DNA from 2 places in the Psychrobacillus sp. AK 1817 genome. Region 1 is predicted to be linked to the other one. Evidence: riboswitches for the same ligand, from Rfam matches in the RefSeq annotation. Region 1 holds a riboswitch; the other holds the start of a gene.
What was found. Region 1 has a riboswitch for thiamine pyrophosphate ahead of tenA (thiaminase II). Riboswitches for the same ligand answer to the same signal wherever they lie in the genome.
Positions count from the first base shown of each region.

Region 1 (10,284 bases):
TTAAGTGCTATTACCTTTTATGGAAATCGAACAATTCAAATGAAGGGGAATTGGGGAGAGATTATATCTTTTATCGTAGGGAAAATCGTTGTATTTAGTTTAATTGGATTATTGGCTTGGATATTTGGTCAATCCTTTGAGACAAAAATGACAGAGTTCTTCCCAATATTTCGTAAAGCGATTGGGCCACTTATGATGGTTACAGGTCTTGTACTTTTAGGGATTTTTAAGTTTGGCTTTATTAATAGATTAACTATGCGCATCCCATTGGTATTAAAAGAAGGGAAGTTAGGTTCTTTTCTATTAGGAGCTAGTTTTTCATTAGCATTTTGTCCTACAATGTTTATCTTATTTTTTGTTTGGTTAATGCCTACTGTTTTATCAACCTCTTATGGTTTTGTTTTACCTGCAGTATTTGGATTTGCGACGTCCTTACCGCTAATTCTTTTGTTTATATTAATTTGGTTATTTGATGCAAGGCAATTAATAATGAAAAAAAGTATGAAGCTGGGAAAAGTTATTCAGAATTTAGCAGGCATTATAATTCTTATGATAGGACTTTTTGACACAATCACTTACTGGGAAATATAAGCTTTTTGGTCAATTATTTATGGGGAAGTTCTGCATAGTTTTTTCATAATTTCAGTGTATGATTGTCTTCAACAACAAAGTTTATATTGTTGTGTGTAATTAATAAAGATTGAGGAGGATTATAATGAAAAGAAATTTAATAATAGGTACCATTTTGTTGGTTGTTGTAATGATTATTTCTGCTTGTGCTAGTGATGAGAAGGAAACCAATACAAACCCTAATCCTAATAATATGAACATGAATGAAAGTTCTGGCGAGAGTATGGAAGGTATGGATCATTCTAATATGGACATGTCTGGGTCTGGTGAAGTTCCTGACGGATTGAAAGTAGCTGAAAACCCAACTTTTGAAATTGGCAGTCAAGCAATTTTAGAGACTGACCATATGAGCGGCATGAAGGGTGCAGAAGCAACTATTGTAGGAGCTTATGATACATCTGTATATGTCATTTCTTATACTCCAACAACTGGTGGCAAAAGGGTGGAGAATCACAAATGGGTAATTCAAGAAGAAATAAAAAATGCCGGTGATCAACCTTTAAAACCAGGAACAGAAGTTACCATTGAAGCTGACCATATGGCTGGAATGGAAGGTGCTAATGCAGAAATTGACTCATCAGAAGCTACGACCGTATATATGGTAGATTACATTTCAACTACAGACGGGGAAGCAGTTACAAATCATAAGTGGGTAACAGAAAGTGAACTATCAGCAAAATAAACTAAAATTTTTATAACTTTCACGAAAGAGTTTGTTTGAAGTTGCGGAAGAAATGTCAATATTATGATTCCACTTCTATAGGGAAAACTGCAGAACAGATACTTCTTTCTTAAAATTACTTTCTAAAAATAAAAATGGCGTTGATGCCATGCTGCTTTTTTAGGTTGTATAGACTATTATCAAAAAGACATTTAATGTATTTTGAGATTTTAAAAATTATATTTTTTTTTAATATATAATTTTATGATTTTCCAAAAAATGTATACTTTTCTTTTGTTTAATGAGATACTATGGTAATAACAATGATAAATTGTTAATGCCATAAATTGGAGTTGAACATGTTTGTGATTGCACGTAGCACGAATGGTGTTACAGAAGTGTTGAAAAATTCAAATAGCCAACTGATAAAAGTATTTTACAATCTTGAAGAGGCCGAGCAATTTGTAGCTCGGTTAAACAAAAGTATATTACCTGAGAAGCAGTGGACTGTCATAGAGGATTCATTAATGTTAAAGTTAAACGAGTAAGGAAATTTTCCTTACTTTTTTTTGTGGGTAAAAAAAGTGAGAAATTTAATACACTTAAGCTACCTGATACTATTGGACGCCTATATTTGATATAATAATATCCATTACACAAGAACGGAGATTTAAAGTGAACACACCAGTAAAAAAGAATGATCAGTTAGCGGTTTATATAGAGGATTTGACACATGATGGATCTGGCGTTGCTAAGGTCGACGGCTATCCACTATTCATACATGGTGGTCTGCCAGATGAAAAAGCGGAAGTACTTGTTTTAAAGACATTAAAGAACTATGGCTTTGCCAAATTATTAAATATTGTAGAGCCTTCCCCATTTCGCGTAGAAGCTCCATGTCCTGTATTTTATGAATGTGGCGGCTGTCAGCTCCAGCATATCAATTATGAAGGTCAGTTAAAATGGAAAGAAAATATGGTTCGAAATGTCATGCAACGATTAGGCAAGATTGATGCGCCAGTATTACCTGTAAAAGGAATGGACAACCCTTGGGAATACCGTAATAAATCTCAAATTCCATTTGGTTTAGCGGATGGAAAGGTGATTGCAGGGTTCTATCAGGCGAAGTCTCACAGAATTGCAGACACTCCAACTTGTTTGATCCAATCGGATGAAGCTGATCGATTGATGAGAGCATTCAAGGAAAAGGCATTAGAGCTAGACTTAGTCCCTTACAATGAAGACACAAAAAAAGGTCAGCTGCGTCACTTAGTAGTTCGTAAAGGCAGAGCAACTGGCGAAGTGATGGTCGTTTTAGTAACAAAGCATCCTAAGCTTTCAAAGAAGGAAGCAATTATTGAACTAATTAGAGAAGCAGAACCAAAAGTCACCTCGATTATGCAAAATGTTAATTCAAGAAATACGAACGTCATCTACGGAGACGAAACAAACCTATTGTGGGGGAAACCAACGATTGAGGATTTAATCGGAGATGTTCGATTTGAAATATCTGCTCGTTCCTTTTATCAGGTAAACCCAGAGCAGACAGAAGTATTATATAAACAGGCACTCGATTATGCTCAACTTTCAGGTGACGAGACTGTAATTGACGCTTATTGTGGAATTGGTACAATTTCATTATTCCTAGCGCAAAGAGCGAAGCAAGTGTTGGGTGTAGAAATTGTCCCTCAAGCGATTGAGGACGCAAAAAGAAACGCTGATCTAAACGGCTTCACTAACACATACTTTGAAGCTGGCCCAGCAGAGGAAGTCATTCCACGGTGGTACAAGGAAGGAAAAAATGCAGATGTTCTAGTAGTGGATCCTCCGAGAAAAGGCTGCGACGAAGCACTTCTGACGACAATCATAGAGCAACGCCCAAAACGTGTAGTTTATGTCTCATGTAACCCAGCAACACTTGCACGTGATCTTCGCATTTTAGAAGATGGAGGCTATAAGACACAGGAAATTCAACCAGTGGACATGTTCCCGCAGACGACACATTGCGAAGCTGTCGCTTGGCTGGAACTAGCATAATTATTCAAAAACGAATTCTGATTTTGGAATTCGTTTTTTTATTTTTCGCTTATTTAAATTTAGTCTGGAAGAAGCTCCTACTTATGATATAAATTCAATACATCTGCTAGGGTCTTTGATTCATTTTTAAACTCATACCTGTCACGTCGTGATTATTATCTTGTTTGCCGCGGTGCTTTCAGTTAAACTTAGTGTAATTAAATGAATTTGCAGGGGGACACGTTTGTGTTGAGAAGGTAAAACCTGACCCTTAGAACCTGACTGTTAATACAGACGTAGGGAGCAAAGTACACGATTATCAATATGTACTTACTTAAGCTCCGCGTATTTTTTACGTGGTGCTTTTCTTTTGCAAATACTTTAATTGCGGGGGGACACATTGTGTTGAGAAGGTTAAAACCTGACCCTTAGAACCTGACAGTTAACACTGGCGTAGGGAGCAATCATGGGTGTAGTCTACACTTTTTGGGCGTCTCTATTAGAGGCGCCTTTTTTGCACTTACGTCCACCAATTAAGGAGGACAAAAAAATGGAGTTTTGTGAAAAAGTTAGACAGGAGACGCAATTTTATTGGGAGGCTAGTTTTAACCATCCGTTTGTGCAAGGTATTGCTGATGGTAGTTTACCACTCGAAAAGTTCAAGTTTTATATGCTACAGGATGCGTATTATTTAAAGCATTACACAAAAGTCTTAGCTTTAGCAGCTGCAAAGGCAACAAATGATGAGGACATTCAGTACTTTTTAAACAGTGCGAGATTTATTCATGAAGCAGAGCTTGAGCTTCACCGTACAACTTTTCAAGACTTAAATGTAACGGCCGAAGAAATTGAAAATTTTGAGGTGGCACCAGCTACTTATAATTATGTGAGTCATATGTACAATGCAGTCCATAATGGCGATGTAGCAGAAGCATTTGCTGCTATATTACCTTGCCCTTGGCTCTATCAAGAAATTGGGCAACAGCTTAAGTATGCTCGTCCGAATATACCGCTGTATGCGCAATGGATTGCATTATATGCATCTGACGAAATGCTTCAATCGATTAATAAGCAAAAGTCGATGTTAAATCGTTTTGCGAAGGAACAGCCCATGAAACAAAAGGTTTTAAAGGCACATTTTGAAAAAAGCTGTTATTACGAGTGGATGTTTTGGGAAATGCCATGGACGATGCAAAATTGGACAAAAGGGGTGTATATGAATGAGCCTACAAAAAATTAATCTACAAAAACCTTTAGTGCATTGTATCACCAACTATGTCGTGGCCAATTTTACAGCAAATGGCTTACTAGCAATAGGAGCTTCACCTGTGATGGCCGATGCGGTTAAAGAAGCGGCGGAAATGGCATCAAAATCGAATGCGCTTTTATTAAATATCGGCACATTAAATGAACAGACAATAAAATCAATGCTTCTAGCAGGAAACAGTGCGAATGTGAAGAACATTCCTATAGTTTTTGATCCCGTCGGTGCAGGGGCAACGAATTTTCGATTAGAAACAACGATGGAAATATTACAACAACTTAAAATTAATTTAATTCGGTGTAATGTCGGAGAACTCGCGGCTATTGCAGGTGTTACTTGGCAAGCAAAAGGCGTCGATAGTGGCGTGGGTGAACTTGATGTAGCTGAGACGGCCATGCATGTTGCAAACAAATATAACTGTCTTGTGATTGTGACAGGTGAGCAAGATGTGATTACAGATGGTATCAGAATAGAATGGATCGTAGGTGGTCATGAAAAGGTAACGAAAATGACAGGAAGTGGCTGTCTATTAAGTGCCCTTTGTGCAGCAGAGCTCGCAAGCTGTGAAAATGCATTCGAAGATCTTGCGAATCTACTTCGTGATTATAAACAAGCAAGCTCAAATGCGTATTCAACGATTGGGACATTCCATATGAATTTTCTAAATCAACTTGAATATTTAGCGGAGGGACACCAATGATTACATTAACGATAGCGGGTTCAGATAGTGGAGGCGGAGCAGGCATTCAGGCAGATATTAAAACGTTTCAAGAGCTTGGTGTATTTGGTACAAGTGTTATCACTGCCTTAACCGCCCAAAATACGTTAGGTGTACATGGCATTTTTCCAACAACAGTACAATTTGTAGAAGCACAATTGAAGGCGGTCCTTGAAGATTTTAATGTGACAGCGATTAAAACAGGCATGTTATTTAATTCAGAGATTATTGAGTGTGTCGCTGCTACACTTAAAAATAGAGGCTTACCTCTTATCGTTGACCCTGTGATGATTGCGAAGGGCGGCGCCAGCTTGCTTCAACAAGAGTCTATACAAGCTCTTAAAAATAAGCTGCTACCCATTGCAACTGTTTGCACACCAAATATACCAGAAGCCGAGGTCATAAGTGGTCGCTCCATTCATACGGAACAAGAACTATTTCTAGCTGCTCAAGATATTATCTCCCTTGGGGTACAATGTGTGGTTATGAAAGGTGGACATTTAGCTGGTGACAAAGCGATTGATGCGGTGTTTATAAAAGGGGAGGTTCCTTTTGTCTTAGAAACGAATCGATTTGAAACTAAACATACGCACGGAACAGGCTGTACATTTTCAGCAGCATTAACAGCAGAAATAGCAAAAGGAAAATCTTTGCAAGAAGCCGTTTTGGAAGCGAAAAAATTTGTCCATTTAGCGATTAGCAATCCATTAAATATTGGGCATGGTTTTGGTCCAACGAATCATTTTGCCTATCGTCAGCTTGAGGGGAAGTGTGATGTTGTATGTCACTAAATCTCGATAAATATTTTATTATGGGTACGATTAATTGTAGGCGTGATCCTTTAGTGGTGTTAGAAGCAGCATTACAAGCCGGTATTACGATGTTTCAATTAAGAGAAAAGGGTGAAAATGCACTTACTGGGGATTCCTATGTACAATTTGCACGTAAATGCCAAAATTTATGTCACGCTTACAAAGTGCCATTTCTAATAAATGACGATGTAGAGCTAGCCTTAAAGCTTAATGCTGATGGGATTCATGTTGGTCAGGATGATTTAAATATTGAAATGTTTCGTAAGCGTGCAGAAAATAAAATCATCGGTGTTTCTGTGCATACGATGGAGGAACTGGAAAAGGCGATTGCAAATGGTGCAGATTATGTTGGGATTGGACCCATTTTTGAAACATCATCAAAAAAAGATGCCGAACCACCAGCAGGGGTTGCATTTTTAAAGAAAGCAAGAACTGACTATCCGAATGTCCCCATTGTAGCAATTGGTGGTATTTCACCAACAAACAGTAGCATCGTACGTGAAGCTGGGGCTAATGGTGTTGCAGTTATTTCTGCCATTAGTCTTAGTGAAGATATTTGGAAGACTGTTAGAGAAATTTAAAGTGAATTTTCGTAGTTAATACAAATATAATTTGTTATAAAATCTATAACTTCATTAATCATTATACGCATTGAAGTATGAAGATAAATATGAAAAGGCTACCTTTAACTATAGCAAGTCCTAGCTAATTGCTTAAACCACTAGCATCAAAGTGTTGCCACATAATGCGAAGCAGTGGCATGGTTGGAATTAGTTTAAAGTAACTAAGCAGACGGTTTAGTAGTGCTATAATGCATTTCTAAACCGTCTGCTTTTATATTTATCCTATTTTTAATCAGATAAGAATGGGGATAAGTAAGTATTGTAGGATTAAACCGAAAAAGAATAGGTGGTTTTACGTCATTGCTAAGCTTAATACCTTGTTTTATCTGTCTAACTTAGTTTTAATATTCCATTACATATGGAAATCTTCTGATTATTAATCTGTATATTTTCCCCTTTTAGTGTATATTTAGGATAACTAAAATAAATAAGTACGCAGCATTGCATGCGTTATTTGAAGGGGATGTACTATGAGAAGGATAATTTTATCAACAGAGAGTGGAGCGGATTTACCGAAGGACCTGGTTGAAAAACATCAAATTCAAGTGGTACCGATGCACGTCATCATGGATGGGAAGGATTATTTAGATGGAGAGCTGCCTGTAGAGGAAGTCTTCGATTATCATAGTCGCACAAAAAAAATTCCATCTACAACAGCAACGAATACACATGAGTATCATGAGTTGTTTATGAAAATCAGAACTAATTTTCCTGAGAGCATCATTATTCACATTGGATATACGTCAAAAGCATCTGCTTCCTTTCAAAGTGCGTTAATTGCAGCGGAGGATTTTGAAAATCTTTTCCTAATTGATACGCTAAACGTGACAGGAGGATTAGCTGCAGTTGTGCTGTATGCTGCCAATTTAATTGAGGAAGAACCTTCCATTGATCATAATCAGCTAATAGAAAAAATAGAATCTATCGTTCCTAAAACAAAGCTGGCTTTCATACCAGGCAGTTTGGACTTTCTAAGATCGGGTGGGCGCGTAAGTAACATGGCTTATATTGGAGGGTCATTATTAAAAATAAAGCCCTGCATTGAGCTAAAAGAAGGAAAGCTTGTTTCCACTAGAAAGTATCGTGGGAATATGAGTATAGTTGCGGAAAAGCTCATGCGAGATTACTTGAACCAATATGATATTTCTAGAAAACAGCTGTATTTGATCTATTCTATCGGACTTGATGAAAGTATTAAGAGGCAAATGGAAGAAATCGCAAAGGAAACAGGCTTCGAAAATGTAACATGGATGCAAGCAGGTGCAATGATTTCTACCCATGCTGGACCTGGAGGCTTTGGGATTGCAGGGGTAGAAAATTAGAAAAAGTTCTGAAAAAACATCATTGAGTTATAAAGTTTCTTATAAGTACCGGTCACGTTGTGTGTCTAAGCGAATCAAGCACTTTCTTCAAAACTCAACCAATATCTCCTATTTATCATATACACTAAACATATTGTGAAGTGGTCGCTAAGTTAAAATTAGGATAAGAAAAACGAATTCCAATGATGGATTTCGTTTTTTTATTTGGCTGTTTTCCTCAACATGTAATTACCATTTTATGGTATAATTAGTTGGAAGGTAGAATCTTGAAAAAACGTGTCAGGTTAATTAAAGAGGAGACTAAGACTAGTATCATTTTTATTTGCTGTATAAGTAAAATATTTAATTTTAGTTGTATAGGTTATTAGATGTTTTTACATAAGATAATAGACAAGGAGATGATTCAAATGAAAAATTTAGGATTTGTCAAAATTACTGTTCTCCTCTTAGTCGCATTGACTCTTTCTGCTTGCAGTATGCAAGAAGAAAATAGTAAAGACATGGAAGAGCCAGATGATAGCATTGTCGATAATGAAAACGAAAGCAACGAAAACGATTTAGACTTTGTTACAATCGAAAAAATTGAAAAATACGAGGGAATGGAAATTTCCGACTGGATCGATGAACAGACCGTTGTCCTTGCACAAGAAAACCAAGAACTTGGAAAAATGAGTCTCTTAGAGAATGCAGAGTTCTACCCTAGAAGTATATATGAGTACAAATTGGACACAAAAGAGTTTAAAATGATAAAAGCCCAAAAAAACATGTTTCTTGGTGGGGCAACTTTGTCTCCAGATAAAAAACATCTTTTGTATTATGAATACTCTATTGGGGATGTATCCTATTATCTAATGACCTTGGAGGAAGGGAGGCAATCCTCTGTGACGGAGGACATTATTGGTAGCGCTTATACAGCTGGGTGGACTGACGAGCAAAATGTAATCGGTGCTTCCTATGCCGGAGGGGCATATATGGCTGACACGATAGGTAATCTAACTCAAATTGCCGAGCTTCAGGAGGAACAATTGTACACAGTTCATAAAATGAAGGAAAAAATCTATTATATAACTACAGACAGTCCAACCTTTCAGGTATATATGCTGGATCTGGTGACTAAAGAAAAAAAGAATCTGCAATTGGAAAATGCGGATGGAATCACACTCTCGCCTGATGGAAAGCAAATGCTAGTTACTCAAGCAACCGGGTCAACAAAAAGGCTGATAATTACTGATACCGATGGAAATATACAAAGTACGATTACTGAAGGTTCTGATGTGACTGGCGCTTCCTGGTCTCCCAATCAGCAAATGATTGCATATCAATTAGATTCTGTTATCAACGATGTAGACAGTAGTGGACTATACCTGTACGATATATCAACCGGTAAATCCATACAAATAGCTCCAAATGTCAGAAATGCGAAAATCAAATGGAGCCCTTCAGGTAAAAAAATTTCCGTTACAGAACTGGATGAAAGAAACTATAACAGCAGCATTATATATATAAAATAGTGCGAGGTATTTACTTTTTACTTAAAGAAGACAGTTAGCTAACTGTCTTTTTTTGTGTTTAATAAAAGTTTTAAGAATTAATGGAAGCGTTGTGAAATTAAAAGTTATTGTAATATTACAAAATTTAAGTTATGTTTTAAAATACTCATAAAAATTTAGAAGAATGTATTGGTTGTTCAATTTAGTGTGAACATCTCAATGAATTAAAACTAAATCATAGAGAACGAGAGACACACTTTCTTTTAAAACTATAAATTAGTATCAGAAAGAGGTATAAAATAATGACACTACAACAGTTAAAATATGTAATTGAAGTTGCAAGAAGTCGTTCTATTAGTAAGGCTGCACAAAATTTATTCATTAGCCAGCCAAGTCTTTCAAATGCACTAAAGGAGTTAGAAAATGAAATAGGGACTATCATTTTCCAAAGAACTAATAAAGGAATTATCATGACATCTGAAGGCGCAGAGTTTTTAGGTTATGCTCGACAAGTGGTTGAACAAGCAAATCTTCTGGAAAATCGCTATTCCAATATTCAATCTTCCCAGCAACACTTTTCTGTATCAGCTCAGCACTATGCTTTTGCGGTAAGTGCATTTGTCCGTCTGCTAGAGGAATACAATCGAGATGAATACGAATTTACATTAAGAGAAACCAAAACCTATGAAATTATTGAAGATGTAAAAAATCTACATAGTGAAATTGGTATTTTATATGTAAATGATTT
Region 1 is NZ_CP031739.1:3,280,596-3,290,879, forward strand. Features, by position in the region: gene D0S48_RS16360 (urease accessory protein UreH domain-containing protein) at 1-591, shown strand, start outside; gene D0S48_RS16365 (YdhK family protein) at 716-1,312, shown strand; gene D0S48_RS16370 (hypothetical protein) at 1,651-1,839, shown strand; gene rlmD (23S rRNA (uracil(1939)-C(5))-methyltransferase RlmD) at 1,967-3,328, shown strand; TPP riboswitch at 3,530-3,627, shown strand; TPP riboswitch at 3,687-3,784, shown strand; gene tenA (thiaminase II) at 3,858-4,547, shown strand; gene thiM (hydroxyethylthiazole kinase) at 4,528-5,271, shown strand; gene thiD (bifunctional hydroxymethylpyrimidine kinase/phosphomethylpyrimidine kinase) at 5,268-6,080, shown strand; gene thiE (thiamine phosphate synthase) at 6,071-6,682, shown strand; gene D0S48_RS16400 (DegV family protein) at 7,195-8,046, shown strand; gene D0S48_RS16405 (TolB family protein) at 8,454-9,557, shown strand; gene D0S48_RS16410 (LysR family transcriptional regulator) at 9,839-10,284, shown strand, end outside.

Region 2 (10,284 bases), 1.0 Mb from region 1:
GGTTTGGGAATTTGGGCTATGCATTTTGTAGGTATGACCGCTATTACGTTGCCAATCAGTATGAATTACAATTGGATATTGACTTTTGTGTCACTAATTCCAGGTGTTTTAGCATCTTTTATTTTTTTCTATTGGGTAAATAAACCAATTCAATCTTGGTGGAAATATATAATTGCAAGTATTTTAATGGGGTTAGGGATAGCAGGAGTTCACTATATTGGAATCCGTTCCATGGAGATGGATGTGCAATACGTTTACGATAGACCTACTATATTTATCAGCTTGTGTATCTCTATCATGTTTACGCAGACTGCTCTATTTTCTATTAAATATTCATCAAAAAAGACAAAAAACTTTATTACTAAAACTTTTTCATCCATTTTAATGGGCTGTGCAATTGCTACAACTCATTATGTAGGAATATTAGCAATAAGTGTTTACGCCCCGAGAGATTATTTAGTCGCAACTGCAGAAAATCACTCGATGCATAATACTTTTCTAGGTGTAACTGTAACCTTTTTCCTTGGAATGCTAATAGGGGTATTACTTTTATCTAGTATGATGGATCGGTACGTAAAATATAGAGCCAATTACTTTGATAATCTTACAATGCTACCTAATCGTAGAAGCTTTGAATCATACATTGAAAAGTCTGTTACTGGTCAAACACTAGCAGTCTGGCATTTACATGACTTTGGAAAAATAAATCAAGAGTTTAGCTTCATGTTTGGGGACGAGGTCATTCAACATTTAACTAAAATCTTCACGGATTACAAGCCGCCATCAGCTCGTTTGTTTAAATTTGAAAGCAATCGTTTCGCTTATATTATGAGAACTACTGATGATACAAATATCCATGAAATGCTAATAGCAATGGAAAAAATAGCGGAGATTTTAAAGAGACCCCTTACAATTAAAAATAAAAAAATAGTACTTCCAGGGGTTTGTGCTATTTCCGCGGTAAGGGATTATCGAGACCTTCATTCAATCTATTCGAATGCCCTAGCTGTGTTTAATGACTCTTCCATTGAACATAAACATGAAGTAATTATGTTTGATCCGGTCATACATACGCATACGTTTGAAAAAGAATTAGTCGATGGAATTGAAAAAGCAATGATTAACAAAGAGTTATATCTCGTGTATCAACCCAAAATAAATCTACGAAATGTGGAAGTAGCAGGAGTAGAGGTTCTTCTAAGATGGAATAATTCAAAATATGGTTTTTTGTCTCCGGCAGTCTTTGTCCCTATACTAGAGGAAAATTCGAAGATGGAAATGGTTACGGACTGGATTGTAGAACAGGCTTGTAAACAAATGTACCAATGGAAGAAAGAAAATATTTCACTAGGAAAAGTAGCGATTAATATACCTGGACATTATGTTACCTCTCCAGCTCTACTAAAACGTTTGATAAGTATTACAAGTAGTTATGAAATCTGTCCAAATGAAATAGAGTTAGAAATTACGGAAACTAGCTTTGTAAGTAATATTGAAGAAGCAATGCGGGCGGTAGGAGTATTTAGGGAGAAAGGTTTCTCTGTTGCCCTGGATGACTTTGGAACAGGGGTATCCTCACTTTCTTATTTAAAGCAAATACCAATCTCTACCTTGAAGATTGACAAAACATTTATTGAGGAAGTTCCAAATTCTCATAAAGATTCTTTAATAGTACAGGCTATTATTGCACTAGGGACGTCACTCGGACTAGAAATAGTCTTTGAAGGAGTGGAAACAAAAGAACAGGTAGGATTTTTAAGGGCATCCTGCGAAAATCCTATTTTACAAGGTTATTATTTTGCTAAACCTATGCGAGCAGAAGAACTATTTCATTGGCAAGAGAATATAAAACAAAAGTTTGCTGATAAAATATGATTGTATTTAAAGGAAGAGAGTGTCACCCAAGTCAGGTGTCACTCTCTTTGTTTTTACGCTAACCAAAGATTACTGAAACAACTGATTAATAATAAACTAATAAACAAGAATGCTAACATGAAATCATTCTTTTCAATAGTAACCTTATGATAAAAAACCCTTCTTGGTTCTCCTGTGAAACCCCTTGCTTCCATAGCAAATGCAACTTTCTCCGCTTTACGAACAGCTCCAGCGAGCATGGGGATTAGTACGCGCCGTAAACCTATTATTCTCTTGAAAATATTTGATTGGTCATCTAATCCCCTAAGTTTCTGCACCTGTTGAACTAGTATAAATTCATCCTTTAAGAGGGGTAGAAATTGATAACCAACCATAATTCCGTAAGCGATTTTTGGAGATAGTTTTAACTGCTGCATTAGGCTACGTATAAATATAATTGGATCGGTAGTTAAAGCAAATAACAAGCTTAGGCTAGAAAAAGCTAAAACGCGAAAGCTTAGGGACAAGGCGTGATTCAGTTGACTCATAGTTATTTCAACAGAACCGATAGACCAAAGAACAGGACCAGTCCTACTGTCTGCAAATAAAAGAGTAGTCCAAAGATAGCCAAATGCTGCTATAAAAAATGGTAGCATCAGTAAGCCCCATTTTCTCCAGGATATATGGCTTAAAAAGATTTGCACCAAAATAATACTTAACCAAAAAATAAGTGGAGTCCATGGATTGAAAAAAAACGCAAGTGTCAGCATGCAAATCATTACTATCACAAACTTAACAGACGGATTCATCCTATGTAGGCTAGTGTGCATAGAGAGCACCTCGTCTAGGTGAGAGTAATTGATGTTCTAGCAGTAAATCTTCTTTACCCCAAAAGCTGTCAGAGTGATATTTTCCTGTAATTGCTCCGTCTTTCATTAGTAAAATGGTGTCTGCAACCTTATAAGCAAACTCCATATCATGTGTAACAATTAGGAAGGTAGTACCTGCCTTAGAACGATTATCAATTACTTTAAACAGTTCGGCTAAAGTAGCGGAGTCCTGGCCAGAAGTAGGCTCATCCATCAGTATCACTTCACGATTCTGACAAAGCATAATGGCTATAGCTAGGCGCCTTTTTTGCCCATGACTGATTGAAAAAGGATGTGCATCTGAAACAGTAGATAAATTCAGTCGCTCCAACATTTCCTCCGTATTTTGAACACCACCGAAAGAAACCTCTTCCTTCACTTGCCCTGTAATAAACAAAAATTCTGGTGATTGAGGTACATAGCCTAACATGCTAGGCTTTACTTTGCCATTAGAGGGTAAAATACCAGAAAGAGCCTTCAATAATGTAGATTTCCCACTGCCATTTGGTCCAGCTAGCACTGCGATTTCTCCTTTATTTAAAGAGAATGAAGTTGGCTGTAAAAAATGCTTTGTACTAATATTTTCCACATGCAGAGACTTTTCTGCTTGAACCATGCTCTTCCTTTTGGTATAGCTTTCATACGGAATTCTATCTTCCTTTAACTTAATTGTTCGATGAAAGAAGTTGTCCCATAGGTCGAGTCTATGCTCAATCGCTAAGATGGTTATACTCGATTTTTGCTGAAGTAAGTCCAACCATTCAATATATTGTTTTGCGGTATACGGGTCCAGATGGGTGATAGGCTCATCTAACAATAATATTTCTGGCTCCATAATCATTGCACAAGCAGTGGCAACCCTTTGCTTCATACCTCCAGAAAGCGATTGAATGATGGAATGTCGATAATCCGTTAACCTAGTTAACTCCAATACTTCAGAAATCTTCGTCTCCATTTCTTCCTGTGCGACGAGTAAATTCTCTAAAGTAAAAGCAAGCTCTTCCTCTACAGTTGGCATACAAAATTGTGCATCGGGATCTTGAAATACTGTTGCGATACGATGATTGACCTCGCCAGGTCGATAGGAATCATTTTCTTTACCAAAAAGTTCTATTCTACCGGACACTATGCCATCGCAATTTTCTGGATAGAGACGATTGCACAAATAAAGTAAAGTGCTCTTTCCGCAGCCGCTTGGTCCGGTTATGACGACACGCTCTCCTTTTTCGATAGACATAGAAAAGTTTGATAGAACAGCAGTATCCTTGTCTGGATAAGAAAAGGTGACATCTTCAAAACGGATAACTTTAGGCACGAATATCACCTTTTTTTGAACGCGAAATAGCATATCCTCTTAACGACCCAGTGGCAAGCAAGCCGTCAGCTACAGCTTTTCCACCTAAACCAGCAATGAGAGTTCCACTAAAAATACGAACAACTAGCATGAAAACTACATACCCAGTTGTATAAACGGCAAATCCTCCTAAGAAATAGCCATACACAAAGCTAAAAACTGCGGATCCTGCTCCCGCAAGCATTAAAACCCAAAGATCAAACCGTTTGTAACGTGTAGCGGCGAATACAGCCTCGGCACCTAGACCTTGTATGACACCAGAAAGGATAAGACGTGGCCCGACGGCATTACCTAAAAGTACCTCTATTGCTGCTGCGATAGTTTCCGAGATAACCGCCGCCCCGGGTTTCCGAATGATGTACATACAGATAATTGAAACGATAAACCAAACACCAAAAATCCACTCATATGCGATTGGTCCGACGAAGCCAGACCAAATGTTTCCTACATGAAGGAAGAGTAAATAAACAATCCCAAACACCACTGCAAAGACCGACATTAAAACAATTTCTTTTAGCTTCCATGATTTAAGCATGGAGGTCATCTCCGTGAGAAGGGCTATTAATGCTCATCGATAAAGTCATCACTAAATGCTTGTGCTCTTCTGATCTAGCTCTGCTGAAGGCTGCCTCATAATAAGCAAACACGTCATGGATATCCCCATGAATCCCGCTAGCATAATGCATAGATTCATTGAATACACCCTTCACTTTAGCGTGCTCAATCTCTCTGTAGATCACATCCATATAGTTAGGATTGTTCATAGGGTATAAAGCAAATTGAGAAGAAACATATTGGTTTGTTTCATCCTTATTTGTCACTTCATTTCCCTTGTCTAAATAAACGTCAGCAGTGGTGTCGCCAGGACAACCCGCTGAGAATGTTCCAGAAAGAGCTACATGTACCCCTGTTTTGGCAGCATTCAGAGTAATAGATTTTGCCACATTAAATACATGAACTTGTTTTCCTCTGATAACGGTTGAGACATCATCCGTATGCATCCACACATTGGATACATCTGTATTCTGTAGTGCACCTTTAATAATGCTTACAAAATCATTGCTCATCGGATGTAGGGAAAAACGAAACCCTACAATTGGACTTAAACCACATTCCATCCTAAAAACCTCCCTCAATTTTTTCATAAAAAAAAGCTACATCCGTGAAGATGCAGCCACTAACCCTTATGAAAAAAGGAAAGTCACCGCACTTCCTCACGCAGGTATTATCCTGATCGAGTAATAAGGGATCGGAGCTAAAAAGCTCTCATCACAGCCAAAGTGGGCACCCCTAGTGCAGAAACGGTATGTAGTTTTACAGTTGTGTATAAATTTACACAATTTGTTTTCTTTATGTGCCCACAGTATAGCGTATAAAAATATAATTGTAAATATGGTTGAATTCTTTTCTCTAATCGTCCATGCTTAAATTATCAGAAAACATAAGGGGGAAACTAAATGAACAAAATTTTTATTACTCGAAAATTACCGGAGGAAATTGTACAGCCATTAAGAGAAAAATTTGAGGTGAATATGTGGCACAGCGAGGAAACTCCAATGGATTATGAAGATATAAAAAAGGAGGCAAAGGACGTCCATGCCCTGTGGACGGTTCTCTCTGATAAAGTGGACCGGGAACTTATAGAAAGTCTACCGAATTTAAAAATTATCAGTAATCTAGCGGTTGGCTTCAATAATATTGATGTGGAAGCAGCGAAAGAAAAAGGGGTTATGGTAACAAATACTCCTGGTGTATTAACTGAGACAACTGCAGACCTAACCTTTGCGTTGTTATTGGCTACTGCTCGTCGTATTACCGAAGCAGAACAAGATATTCGTGCAGGTAAATGGAAATCATGGACACCGATGCAGCTGACGGGAATGGACGTTTTTGGAGCTACGTTAGGAATCATAGGCATGGGAAGAATCGGTGAAGCGGTAGCAAGACGTGCGAAGGGTTTTAATATGAAAGTCTTATATCATAATAGAACAAGAAAATTAGAGGCAGAGCAACAAAATAACTTTACATATGTGGAGCTAGAAACATTATTGCAAGAATCTGATTTTGTTGTAATATTGACACCTCTAACTCCAGAAACTAAAAGGATGATTGGAAAAAAAGAGTTAGGATTGATGAAGGAAACCTCTGCTCTTATTAATGTTGCACGTGGCGGAATCGTAGATGAGCAATCCCTTTATGATGCCCTCCTAAATAAAAGAATATGGGCCGCTGGACTAGATGTTTTTGAGACGGAGCCTGTTCCTTTAGATCATCCACTCTTAACCTTGCCTAATGTTACAGTCCTACCCCATATCGGCAGTGCAAGTATTCATACGAGACTTGCTATGATGCAAATAAATGCTAAAGCAATTGAAAATGTTTTAGAGGGACAAGAACCTGACAATCGAGTTGTTTAAAGGAAAAAAATTATAATCTAGGCTGCCATGAATCCAGTATTCATGGCATTTTTTATGAGGTAAGAAAGGTGTAAGTATGCGACGGGGATGGCTTATCGCTCACCCCACAGAAAGTGTCCACCTGAAATCAAGCTTACTATCCTATGTCCTAATCTAGTAGAAAGCAAGTGAGCATGCACTTTTCAATTAAAACTATACAAAAGCACTATCTATCAAATACTTGATAAAAATTACTGTTTTTAAACGAGAATATTGTACAATATTTACCTATTTATCTAATCGTATTGGTCTACTAAATTAATGCTAAATATTCAGATTAAAATAAAAAATTAACAACTATCTCTTTAAGTAATTTGCAATATACAAATTTGTTTAGTAGTATTAGTAGTTATAAATTAGGCGTCCTTTAATTTCAGTATTAGGAAGTTTAATTGTTTTGAAATTTTAGCAGTTATTTTATAAGTATTGAAGGAGGAACGATCGAACGTCTAATTTAAAAATTGAATGAAAAGAGGTAGTCAGACTAATGAAAAAAATTATGTTATTTTTTTCACTTTGCATGCTTTTAGTACTTACAGCTTGTGGCAACGAGACAAGCAAAGACAGTATTGAGGTGATTAAGTTTGCTGATGCAGGATGGGATAGTATACGCCTACACAACAGCATTGCTCAAACTATCATCGAAGAGGGTTATGGTTATGAAACCGAGGTAACAAGTGGAACAACAGCAGCTACGATGCAATCACTTGAAAAGGGCGACATAAATGTCTATATGGAAGTATGGACCGATAACATTAAAGATGTCTACGAAAAAGCAATTGAAAGTGGAAATATCATGAAGGTAGCTACTAATTTCGCTGATAACGCGCAAGGATTATATGTTCCAACTTACGTGATAGAGGGAGATGCAGAACGAGGTATTGAACCAATCGCTCCAGATTTAAAGACAGTTCAAGACTTAGAGAAGTATCCAGAAATTTTCCAAGATCCCGAAGATAGCAGTAAAGGCCGAGTGGTCGGAGCTCCATCTAGTTGGGTAGTAAGTGAGTATTTGGGGACGAAACTTGAAACATATGGCCTTGACGAACAATATAACTATCTGGCACCCGGCTCTGATTCTGCAATTGTTGCAGATTTAGCAGGAGCATATAAAAAAGGGGAGCCTTGGGTAGGATATTATTGGTCACCAACGTGGGTAACAGCTAGCTACGATTTAACTCTATTAGAAGACGCACCTTACGACGAAGCAAAATGGAATGAATCAAAAGGAACTGAGTTTCCACCAAATGATGTAGTTATTGCAGTTCATAAGGATTTACCAACACAAGCTAAGGACGTAGTAGACTTTTTAAGTAAATATGAAACTAGTAACGATTTAACGGAAAGTGCATTAGACTATATGCAGGAAAATGATGTTGAAGCAGATGAAGCCGCTATTTGGTGGATGAAAGAGTATGAAGATATTTGGACAGCTTGGGTGTCCGAAGAAGTGGCTGAAAAGGTAAAAGCTTCTTTGAAATAATTCATTACTTAATCTAACTAAAGAAAGGTGGTTGTGGCTGTACTTTTACAGTCCCATTCTATGACAGAATTTCCAAACGTACGATTTCCAATAGGGGATGTAGTAGAGAAATTCGTGGATTTTCTTGCCATGAATTTTGATGCATTCTTTGATTTTATCTTTATCATCTCGTCCTCCATGATTAAAGGTCTTGAGGCGGGTCTACTAGCGATTCCTTGGTGGTTATTTATTGTTATCATCTTTTTAATTGGATGGTTTTTTAATAATCTATATGGAGGACTGCTATATGCAGCATTTATCTTCTTAATTGGATCCTTTGATTTGTGGCCAGAAACAATGACCACCATTTCCATCGTTTTAATCTCCGTAATTTTGTCTCTTGTTATAGGCATACCACTAGGAGTTGGAATGGCTTTTAGTAAATCCATGTCCAGAATCATGCGTCCGATATTAGACGCGATGCAGACAATGCCAAGCTTTGTCTACTTAATACCAGTAATTTTCTTCTTTCCGCTCGGAAATGTACCAGCAGTTATTGCAACAATCATTTATGCATTACCACCAGTAATCCGTTTAACAGAATTAGGTATCCGAAGTGTAGATAAAGAGATTGTAGAATCTGCACAATCATTCGGCTCCTCTTCCTCTCAAATGCTCATGAAAGTACAACTACCACAAGCCTTACCTACAATTATGGCAGGTATAAATCAAACAACAATGATGGCGCTAGCAATGGCGGTTGTTGGTTCTATGGTTGGTGCGCAGGGACTTGGAGAACGAGTACTCTTTGCAATTAACCGAATAGACATCTCACTAGGTTTTGAAGCTGGGATCAGTATTGTTTTCCTAGCGATTATCATCGACCGCGTTACCGGAGGAATTGCGAATCGCCTTCAGAAACATAGGAGGGATGCCGCATGACAGTAAAATTAAAATTAGAAAACGTATCGAAGATTTTTGGGTCTCGACCTAAAAAAATTATTCCGATGGTAGAGAAGGGTGTACCAAAGGAAGAGATATTAGCTAAAACAGGGCATACGGTCGGAGTGTACAATGCCTCAATGGAAATCATGGAGGGAGAGACCTTCGTGATTATGGGGTTATCAGGAAGTGGTAAGTCTACCCTAATTCGTTGTTTAAATTTATTGAATAGACCTACTTCTGGCGCTATATACGTCGATGGAGAAAATGTCGTGGATTACAATAAGACACAGTTAAAATACTATCGTCAAAAGAAAATAGCTATGGTATTCCAGCATTTTGGGCTGTTTAGCCATCGTACGGTATTAGAAAATATTGAGTATGGTTTAGAGATAAGAGGAATGTCTAAGAACGAGCGCCAGGAAATTGCTCAGAAACATCTAGAAACAGTTGGTCTTAAAGGTTATGAAAACCAATATCCAGATGAACTTTCTGGAGGTATGCGCCAGCGAGTAGGTATCGCCAGAGCACTTGCTAACGATCCAGATATACTATTAATGGATGAGCCCTTCAGTGCACTTGACCCATTAATCCGTAGAGAAATGCAGCTCGAGCTTCTTGATATCCAAAATCGCCTTCAAAAGACAATAATCTTCATCACACATGATGTCAACGAGGCTTTTAAAATTGGGGACCGTGTTGCGGTTATGAAAAACGGAAAAGTTGAGCAAATTGGCACTCCAGAAGAGATTCTGGAAAATCCGGCAAGTAGCTATATATCAGAGTTTATACGAGATATTGATCGCACTAAAATTCTTCAGGCAGAGCATATTATGTCTAAGCCCAACGGATTAGTATCATTAAAGGATGGACTAAATGTTGCAATCCAGGTGATGAGAGAGAATGGGAACTCGAGTGCTTTTGTGGTAGACAGAAAGCGTCAGTTGCAAGGTATCATTACCATTGACCAGGCTATCGAGGGCATGAAGCAGAAGAAATCCTTACAAGAAACAATGTCAAAGGATGTGAATACAGTCCATCCTGAAGAATATGTACAAGACTTGATTCAGCAAGTCCTTGATTCTAAGTATCCTCTTGTTGTAACAGACGAGGAAGGAACGATGAAAGGAATGATTTTACGCGTTCACGTTTTGGCAAGCTTAATAAGTGATCCTGTAGAGGAGCCTGAACAAAAAGCGTAAGTAGGAGAGCCCAAAAACGATTAATTCGTCTTTGGGCTTTTCTATGAATTGAATTAAAAACGTTTATTTTTTTCAAAAATGTTCACAGGTTATCTATTGTAAAATTGGATTTTTTTAACTAAACTAAAGATAGTAAGAGATGATT
Region 2 is NZ_CP031739.1:2,232,886-2,243,169, reverse strand. Features, by position in the region: gene D0S48_RS11060 (bifunctional diguanylate cyclase/phosphodiesterase) at 1-1,875, shown strand, start outside; gene D0S48_RS11055 (energy-coupling factor transporter transmembrane component T family protein) at 1,929-2,624, opposite strand; gene D0S48_RS11050 (ABC transporter ATP-binding protein) at 2,674-4,038, opposite strand; gene D0S48_RS11045 (ECF transporter S component) at 4,031-4,612, opposite strand; gene D0S48_RS11040 (YkoF family thiamine/hydroxymethylpyrimidine-binding protein) at 4,605-5,195, opposite strand; TPP riboswitch at 5,272-5,379, opposite strand; gene D0S48_RS11035 (2-hydroxyacid dehydrogenase) at 5,535-6,494, shown strand; gene D0S48_RS11030 (ABC transporter substrate-binding protein) at 7,021-8,016, shown strand; gene D0S48_RS11025 (ABC transporter permease) at 8,050-8,937, shown strand; gene D0S48_RS11020 (quaternary amine ABC transporter ATP-binding protein) at 8,934-10,139, shown strand.
Region 2: another riboswitch for thiamine pyrophosphate. It lies ahead of D0S48_RS11040 (YkoF family thiamine/hydroxymethylpyrimidine-binding protein); the one in region 1 lies ahead of tenA (thiaminase II).